2 regions of the Actibacterium sp. D185-2 genome follow, and region 1 is predicted to be linked to the other one. Evidence: riboswitches for the same ligand, from Rfam matches in the RefSeq annotation. Region 1 holds a riboswitch; the other holds the start of a gene.

What was found. Region 1 has a riboswitch for cobalamin ahead of ACSR1C_RS04590 (DUF1636 family protein). Riboswitches for the same ligand answer to the same signal wherever they lie in the genome.
Region 2: linked by a shared signal. The riboswitch ahead of ACSR1C_RS03950 (TonB-dependent receptor plug domain-containing protein) and the one ahead of ACSR1C_RS04590 (DUF1636 family protein) in region 1 are both predicted to bind cobalamin.

What each region holds. Positions count from the first base shown of each region.
Region 1 covers NZ_JBPWNX010000002.1:213,152-217,513, reverse strand. Annotated here, with positions in the region: gene cobN (cobaltochelatase subunit CobN) at 1-419, opposite strand, end outside; gene cobW (cobalamin biosynthesis protein CobW) at 426-1,460, opposite strand; gene ACSR1C_RS04590 (DUF1636 family protein) at 1,466-1,834, opposite strand; cobalamin riboswitch at 1,938-2,162, opposite strand; gene cobO (cob(I)yrinic acid a,c-diamide adenosyltransferase) at 2,203-2,823, shown strand; gene ACSR1C_RS04580 (cobyric acid synthase) at 3,103-4,362, shown strand, end outside.
Region 2 covers NZ_JBPWNX010000002.1:90,769-95,130, reverse strand. Annotated here, with positions in the region: gene ACSR1C_RS03960 (FecCD family ABC transporter permease) at 1-177, opposite strand, end outside; gene ACSR1C_RS03955 (ABC transporter substrate-binding protein) at 177-1,037, opposite strand; gene ACSR1C_RS03950 (TonB-dependent receptor plug domain-containing protein) at 1,012-2,859, opposite strand; cobalamin riboswitch at 2,998-3,201, opposite strand; gene ACSR1C_RS03945 (permease) at 3,319-3,873, shown strand; gene ACSR1C_RS03940 (hypothetical protein) at 3,870-4,358, shown strand.

The DNA.
Region 1 (4,362 bases):
ACCTGCAAGCGGCGCAGCGTGCTGACCGGCAGGGTCGACAGCGCGGCCAGCCGCGCATCGGGATGCCCGTCGGCGGGCAGGACGGCCAGCGCAATGCCCCGCCTGCGGGCCAGATCCTGCAGCGTGGCCAGCCCGTAGGACCAATAGCTTTCCCCGCCGATCAGCCGCACCAGAACGCCCTTGGCGCCCGCAAGGGTCTGCTCGGCATAGACATCGACCGACAGCGGGTGTTTCAACGCCGCGAGATTGGCCAGCCGCAGGGTCGGCAATACGCCCCCTGCCCGGTGCCAGCCTGCCGCGAAGGCGCCAAGGTCGCTGTCGGAAAACGACAACACCACAAGATCAGAGGGCGCCTGCCCCAGATCCTGCGGGATATCGGTTTCCCCTAGCCCATGACTTTCGCGAAAGACGACATGCATGCCGGATCAGCCCCCAAGCACGGAGCGGATGGCGGCCTCGTCGATGTGATCATGCTCGGCGATCACCACCAGTTGCGACAGGCGGGGCGCCTCGCCCCAGGGCCGATCATATTGCGCGCGCACCCGCGCCCCCACGGCTTGAACCAACAGTCGCATCGGTTTGTCCGCCACCGCGACATAGCCCTTCACACGCAGGATATTCTGCTCATTCGCCAGCCGTTCGATGGCCGCCATCAGCGCCGCCGGATCGGCAATCTCGGCCAGCGTGATCACCAGGCTTTCGAAATCATCGTGTTCGTGATCGTCATCAGCGTCATGATGGCTGGGACGGGCCGCCAGATCATCCTCGGCGGCCGCGTTCAGCCCCAACAGCACAAGCGGGTCGATCACGCCTTCGATCACCGGCAGGATCGGCCGCGGGCGATGCGCCTCGGCTGCGATCATGCCGCGGGCCCTGGCGACGCCGTCCTCCCCTGCCAGATCGGCCTTGGACAACAGCACGATGTCGGCGCAGGCGATCTGGTCCTCGAACACCTCCGACAGGGGGGTGTCGTGATCGAGGGACTCGTCCGCCGCGCGTTGGGCCTGAACGGCGGTCGGGTCCGGGGCGAACTGGCCCTTGGCCACGGCCTCGGCATCGGCCAGGGCGATCACCCCGTCCACGGTGATGCGCGAACGGATCGCCGGCCAGTCGAAGGCCTTGAGCAGCGGTTTCGGCAGTGCCAGCCCCGAGGTTTCGATCAAAATATGGTCGGGCGTCTCGGGCAGCGCCATCAGCGCCTCCAGGGTCGGGATGAAATCATCGGCCACGGTGCAGCAGATACAGCCATTGGCCAGTTCGACGATGTTTTCGGCCGGGCAGGATTGGTCCGCGCAGGATTTCAGGATATCGCCATCCACCCCGGCAGTGCCGAATTCGTTGACAAGAACCGCCAGCCGTTTGCCCTGCGGATTGGCCATCAGGTGGCGGATAAGCGTGGTCTTGCCCGCCCCCAGAAAACCGGTAATCACGGTGACGGGAATTTTCGACAGATTGGACATGAGGCTTACTCCTGCGGGGGGATGCGGGCGATGGATTGCTTGCGAAACACCTCGGGGCGCGCGCGCCAGGGCACGAGGCCGTCATCGGTCGCCGAATAGGCCGCGATGCCGGCCAGGATGTCACCGAGGTGCTGTTCGGGATCGAGATCGCCATACACATAGCTCCAGCGCCGCGCCCCGCCGCTGAGCACGATCGCACAGCCCCGCGAACAGGCCGACAGGCATTCGACCGGGCGCAGGGAGACCCCCTCGGGCAAGCCATGGGTGGCGAGGGCATCGAGCAACCGGGCGCCTGGGCGCGGCTCTTCGGTGCCGGGGTCCCCGCCGGCCACCCGGCGGCATGTGGTGCAAACGGTAAGTACTACTTCGGCCATGCAGCCCGTCCCTGTGGTTCGGCTGCAGGGGGGATCGGGCCAACAGAGAACGCCACAGCACAGGCATCTTCCGAAGCCGGCCGCGACACACCCCGTTCGCCCGTTGCAATACGTCGTGTTGGCAGGTCTCCCGGCTTGCGGATGTCGGGGCCTGGGGCCCCGGCGGTCTGCCCACCTTCCCGGCCCATGCAGGGCCAGTGGTCGGGCGACCTCTCCGGTCACGGTCGCGGGGGCGGCTGCGCTTCGGCCCTTGACCGGGGACGGTCACGGAGCTTATCGCATTCCCTCTTCGCCTGTCCTGGGACAGGAACCAACGAGGACCCCTCTGCGGCAAAACCACTTGCCTTGTCAAGCGAAGGAAACGTGCCATGACCGACACCCCGCCCAGCGACGAAGCCCGCCATGCGGTTAAAATGGCTAAGAAAAAAGCCGCCCGCGACCGGATGATGGAAAAGAAGGACGGCGAAAAGGGGGTGATCATCGTCCACACCGGACCCGGCAAGGGAAAATCTTCGTCCGGCTTCGGGATGATTCTGCGCTGTATCGCGCATGAGATGCCCTGCGCCGTGGTGCAGTTCATCAAAGGCGCCTGGGATACCGGTGAGCGGCGGTTGATCGAAGGCCGGTTTTCCGATCTGTGTCAGTTCCACGCCATGGGCGAGGGGTTCACCTGGGAAACCCAGGACAAGGCGCGTGACATCGCGATGGCCCGCAAAGGGTGGGAAAAGGCCAAGGACCTGATCCGCGATCCCGGGATCAGGATGGTCCTGCTGGACGAGATCAACATCGCCCTGCGCTATGACTATCTGGACATCGCCGAAGTCGTGGCGTTTCTGGAAACCGAAAAACCGCCGATGACCCATGTGGTTCTGACCGGGCGCAACGCCAAGGAAGAGCTGATCGGGATCGCCGATCTGGTGACCGAGATGACCCTGGTCAAGCACCCGTTCCGGTCCGGGATCAAGGCGCAGCCGGGCGTCGAGTTCTGATCCGGGCCAAGGGGGCGCCGCCCCCCGCGGCCGATGGCCGCTCCCCCCGAGGTATTTGGACCAAGATGAGGGAAAGATTTTGTTAAGGATGGGTCTGCATACTGGACATGCGGTACAGGGAGAGGTCCCGATGACCGCCCAAGGTGAAGGAAGCACCGCGTCCCGCCTGCTCAGGCGGCTCGGGACGCGGTGCGGCACACTTGCCCATTTCATCTTGGCGAAAAATACCTCCGCCGGAGGCTCCTGCGGGTTGCGTCGGGAACAAGGCGGGGGGGCGGAATGACCGCGTTGATGATCCAGGGGGCGGGATCGAACGTCGGCAAGTCGTTGCTGGTGGCCGGGTTGTGCCGGGCGGCGCGGCGGCGCGGGCTGCGGGTGGCGCCGTTCAAGCCGCAGAACATGTCGAACAATGCCGCCGTGACCGCCGACGGCGGCGAGATCGGGCGGGCGCAGGCCTTGCAGGCGCGGGCCAGCGGGCTGGAGCCGGTGAGCGACATGAACCCTGTTCTACTGAAGCCCGAAACCGATGTGGGCGCGCAGGTGATCGTGCAGGGACGGCTTTTGACCACAACGCGGGCGCGTGATTACTGCTCGTTGAAGCCACAACTGCTGGCACGGGTTCTGGAGAGTTTCCAGCGGCTGCGCGCGGACAACGATCTGATGATCGTCGAAGGTGCGGGCAGCCCGGCCGAGGTTAACCTGCGGGCGGGCGATATTGCCAATATGGGGTTTGCCCGTGCGGCGGATGTGCCCGTGGTTCTGGCCGGAGATATCGACCGTGGTGGGGTGATCGCGCAGATCATCGGCACCCAGGCGGTTCTGGACCCCGGTGACAACGCCATGATCGCGGGATTTCTGATCAATAAGTTCCGGGGCGATGTCTCGTTGTTTGACGATGGCTATGCGCTGATCGCGGCGCGCACCGGCTGGCCCGGATTCGGGGTGCTTCCATTCTTTCCCGACGCGGTCAAACTGCCCGCCGAAGATGCGCTGGACCTGCCGCGCCGGGCGCGCGGGCGGGGTCTGCGCGTGGTCTGTCTGGCACTGTCGCGGATCGCCAATTTCGATGACCTCGATCCGCTGGCGCAGGAACCCGAGGTCGATCTGACCCTGGTCGGGCCGGGCGAGGCAATTCCGGGCGATGCCGATCTGGTGATCCTGCCTGGCACGAAGTCCACGCGCGGCGATCTGGCCTTTCTGCGGACGCAGGGCTGGGATGTGGATCTTGCCGCCCACGTCCGCCGGGGGGGCCATGTTCTGGGCATCTGCGGTGGCTATCAGATATTGGGAGAGATCATCCGCGATCCGTCGGGGATCGAAGGCGCGGCGGGCGAGACAGCCGGCTTGGGCCTGCTGAGGATCGCAACCGAGATGACCCCCGACAAGCGGCTGACCCGGGTCCGCGCAACCCATGCAGCCACCGGTGCGTCACTGCAGGGTTACGAGATCCACATCGGTCGCAGCGAGGGTCCGGATCGCGCCCGACCGTTCGCCCATGTCGATGGCGTACCCGAGGGGGCGCTCTCGTCCGATGGGCGG
Region 2 (4,362 bases), 120 kb from region 1:
CACCGCACGCGGCAGGCGAATCTCGCGCATCACCAGCACCTCGGCCTCGCCCCGCCCGGCGATCAGCGCCGCCAGACTGTCGCCCAGCCCCAGACCGGCGGGACCGATCAGCAGCGACGCGGTGAACAGCGCCGCCACGGCCAGCGACAGGGTGATGATCAGGCTGCGATAGCTCATCATGGCGCATCCTCCAGCCTGTGGCGCAGTTCCACCAGCCCCGCGATCGCCGTCAGCACATGCGGCGTGCCGCAGACCCAGTTGGCATCGGTAGCGGGCACCGGCGGCATATCCCGCAACAGCGCCGCCAGCGCCGGGTGATCCAGCAACGCCTCGGCGCGCGAGGCACCGGGATAGCGGGTGCCGGTGACGATCAGGTCGGGCCGCAGCATCACCAGCCGCTCCAGCGCCAGCGTGCCGCCCGCGCCCAGCCCGGCCTCGGTCGCGATATTGGCGAAACCGGCGGCCTGCAAAATCTCGCCCGCCAGGGTCTGCGCCCCGGTGGTATAGCCGTTGGGGCCGTAAAGCGCCGCGCGGGGGCGATGGGCCACCTCTTCGTGCAATGCCGCCAGCCCGGCATCGAACCGCGCGACCAGCGCGCGGGCCTGCGCCTGCCGGTCCAGCAGATCGCCCATCGCCAGCAGGTGATCGCGCACATCCTGCAAGCTGCGCTCGGGCGGGAATTCCACCACCTCGACCCCCAGCCGGCGCAGCATCCGCACCGCCGGGCGCGCGGTATAGCTGCCCGCCAGCACCAGATCGGGGCGCAGCAGAAACACCTCTTCGGCACGACCGTGGTTGACGGGATAGGCACGCGCCTGCGCGGCCATGGCCGAGCTATGCGGATCCTGCCCCAGAAACGACACCGACACCAGTTGCCCCGGCGCGGCCAGCAGCATCGCCAGTTGGTCGGTGCAGACATTCAGGGACACCACGCGCTCGGGCGGGGCGGCGGACGCCGAAAGGGCCGCGCCAAGCCAAAGGCCCAGCGCGGCGGTCAGCGCGATTATGCGCTCAGAAGCTTTTGCGCAGCCCGACATAGAACGCCCGATCCGTGGTGCCATAACCGGGCACCACCTGATATTCCTCGTCAAACAGGTTCTCGACCCGCAGATAGGCCGCGGTGCTGTCGTCGAACGCATAGGTGAAGGCCGCGTCGAACACCGTCATGTCCGGCAGCGCCGCCCGGTCGGCGCCGTGCAGCGCGGTCAGCGTCGCGTTCAGCACCGGGGTCACATCATAGGACGCGGCCAGCGACAGCAGATGGCGCGGGGTCGAGGTCAGCCAGGACGAGCTGTCCAGCACCGCCGACCCCGAACTGTCGGTATAGGTATAGGCGCCCGCCAGCTCGACCTCTTCGGTCACGCTCCACGCCCCCGACAGTTCCAGCCCCGAGCGGCGGGTTTTGCCATCGGCCTGGACATAGGTGTAGGTGGTATAGCTGTAGTCGATCAGATCCTCGGCCTCGATATAAAAGGCCGTCGCCTTGACCACACCCCGATCGCCATAGCGTTTCTCGACACCGATCTCGGCGCTGACGCTGGTTTCGGGATCCAGATCGGGGTTGCCGGAATAGACATCGTACAATTCGTAATTCGACGGCGCGCGAAAGCCGTTGGCCAGGCTGGCGCGGAACAGCAGATCCTCGCGCGCGCGGTACACGCCGGCCAGCCGCCCGGTGACGTAATCGCCGAATTCCGAATGGTCGTCATAGCGCAGGGTGGCGGTCACATCGGCCCGCTCCGACGGGGCGAAACTGACTTCGCCGAAGGCGCTGTTGACCGTGCTGTCATAGCCCGAGCTGCCAAAGCCGAAATCGTTTTCATAGGTTTCCTCGACGCTTTGCGCGCCAAAGACCAGCCGCGCCGCCGCGCCCAGATCGGTAGCACCGCGATAGCCGATGGTGCGGCGTTCGCCGACATAGTCGTATTCGAACGGGCCAAACATGTTGGTGCCGGTCAGCTCGCGGTCGATGTCGAACCAGGCCAGTTCCACCTCGTGATCGACCGCGCCGGTGGCGAATTGCACCGCGCCGCGCAGGCCCTTGCTCAGGTTGGCGGTCACCTCGTCGGGGGTGCCGTCGACCGGGCCGCTTTCGTCATAGTCGTATTCGGCATCCTCATAAAAACCCGAGGCGATGAATTTCACCCCGTTATCCAGCACGTATTCGCCGTAAAAGCTGAACCGGTCGGCGCTGAACCCGTCTTCCTCGGTGTTGCCGTCGTTTTCATCGGCGGCCGAATAGCCATCGGTTTCGATATGCGACAGGGTGAAGGCCAGTTCGTGATCCGCACCACGGGCGGCGAAGCTGTAGCTGCCCTTCACGGTGTCATAGCTGCCATATTCCAGCCCCACCGATTGTTCGACCCCGTCGCGGGTGGCGCGTTTGGTGGTGATGTCGATCACACCGCCGATCGCCTCGGACCCGTAAAGCGCCGATTGCGACCCCTTCAGCACCTCGATCCGGCTGATATCCATCGTGGTCAGGCTGCCGAAATCGAAAGCCACCTGCGGGCCCGAGGGATCGGACACGTCGATGCCGTCGACCCGCACCGCGATATTGGTCTGGCTGACGCCGCGGATGGTCAGGCCGGTCTGGCCGCCCAGCGGGCCGCGGCTGCGCACACTGATGCCGGGCAGACGCGCCAGATAATCCACCACGCGGGTCTCGGCGGTCTGGTCCAGCTCTTCTTCGGTGACAATCACCACCGACGGGCCGCTGCGGTCGGCGTCGGTGTCTTCCAGATTGGCCGATGCGGTGATCTTGTCCAGCAGGATCACTTCCTGCGCATGGGTGGCCGGGGCCGCCAGTGCGGTCAGCAGGGCGCCGGTGGCAGTGGTGGCAAGCAGTTTGACGGTCATATCCTAGCCCTCGTCCGGGACGGGTCTGTGCCCGTCCGTCTTTGTCGATATGTCTTCGGGAAAGGGCATGGCCCCGCCGCAGACGGTGAAACGTCACCACTGCGGTCTGGCCGCCTCCGCTGCGCGCCCCGCGCCCCGGAAAGGGTGATCACCTCGGCAGGTCTCCTGGCTAGCGGGTCACAGCTTGGCTGGCCTTCCCGGGGGTCCTATGGCCCCAGTGGCATTGTCAGCCTTGCTCTCCGCCTACAGTTGCGGGGGCAGCCGCGGAATGGCCCGAATGGGCGTCACCGCGTTCCCTTTTCATCCACCCCGAAGGGGGGAACCGAAGTGAGACGGTCCTTAGCGCATCGCGGCCCCGAGTCAAAGGCCAAATCCGGGCCGGGCCGCACGACGGGGCGCAAAGCCCGCCATGCCACATCTGAAATTGCGCCGGGTCGCGTACCGTGCCAAAGCTGACCCATGCAACCTGATCCGCCGCGCCCCGGCGCCAGCACCCCGCACAAGATGATCGACGGCAGCCTGCTGTTCATCATCGCCATCGCCGTCCTGTCCGGCGCCGCCGTCTGGTGGCAAAAGGGCAGCGCGGTGTTCTGGCATATCTTTCTGACCGAAACCGGGTTCACTCTGGCGCTTTTGCCCAAGATTCTGGCCGGGGTCCTGCTGGCCTCGATCCTGCCCATGCTGATCTCGCGCGAGCGGATACAGGCGCTGATCGGCCCCGACAGCGGGCTGCGCGGGCTGATCATCGCCACGGTGGCGGGCGCGGTGATTCCCGGCGGACCCAGCGTGACCTATCCGCTGACCATCGGGCTGATGGCGGCGGGGGCCGATCTGGGCGCGGGCGTGGCGCTGGTGTCGGGCTGGGTGCTGCTGGGGCTGAACCGCACCCTGATCTGGGAGCTGTCCTTTCTGCCCGCCGATTTCGTCGCCCTGCGCATGGCGCTGTCGCTGCCCGGCCCGGTGCTGCTGGGGCTGGCGGTGCGGTATTTCTGGGCGGCGGGGCGGCGCGCATGAATATCCTGATCGGCACCGTTCTGCTGTGGGCGCTGGCGCTGGTGCTGCTGCGCCGCCTGCGCGCGACCCATCCCGACATGATGCCCGCAGTGATCGCCCGCACCCGCGCCACCACCCTGTTCATGGTGCCGCGCATCTTTGTCGGGCTGGTCGGCGCGGGCTTTCTGGCCGAGCTGCTGCCGGTCGACCATATCGAGCGATTGTTCGGCGCCAGTTCGGGCCTGACCGGGGTCGCGCTGGCCACGCTGTTTGGCGCGGCCACGCCGGGCGGGCCGTTCGTGGCCTTCGCGATCGGTGCCTCGGCGCTGAAGGCCGGGGCCGGCTGGGCGCCGCTGATGGCCTATGTCACCGCCTGGTCGGTGATGAACCTGAACCGCGCCATCGCCTATGAGCTGCCGCTGATGGGGCGGCGGTTCATGCTGATCCGCTCGGCCCTGTCGCTGCCGCTGCCACTGATCCTGGGCGTGGTGATGCTGCTGCTCTGACGCC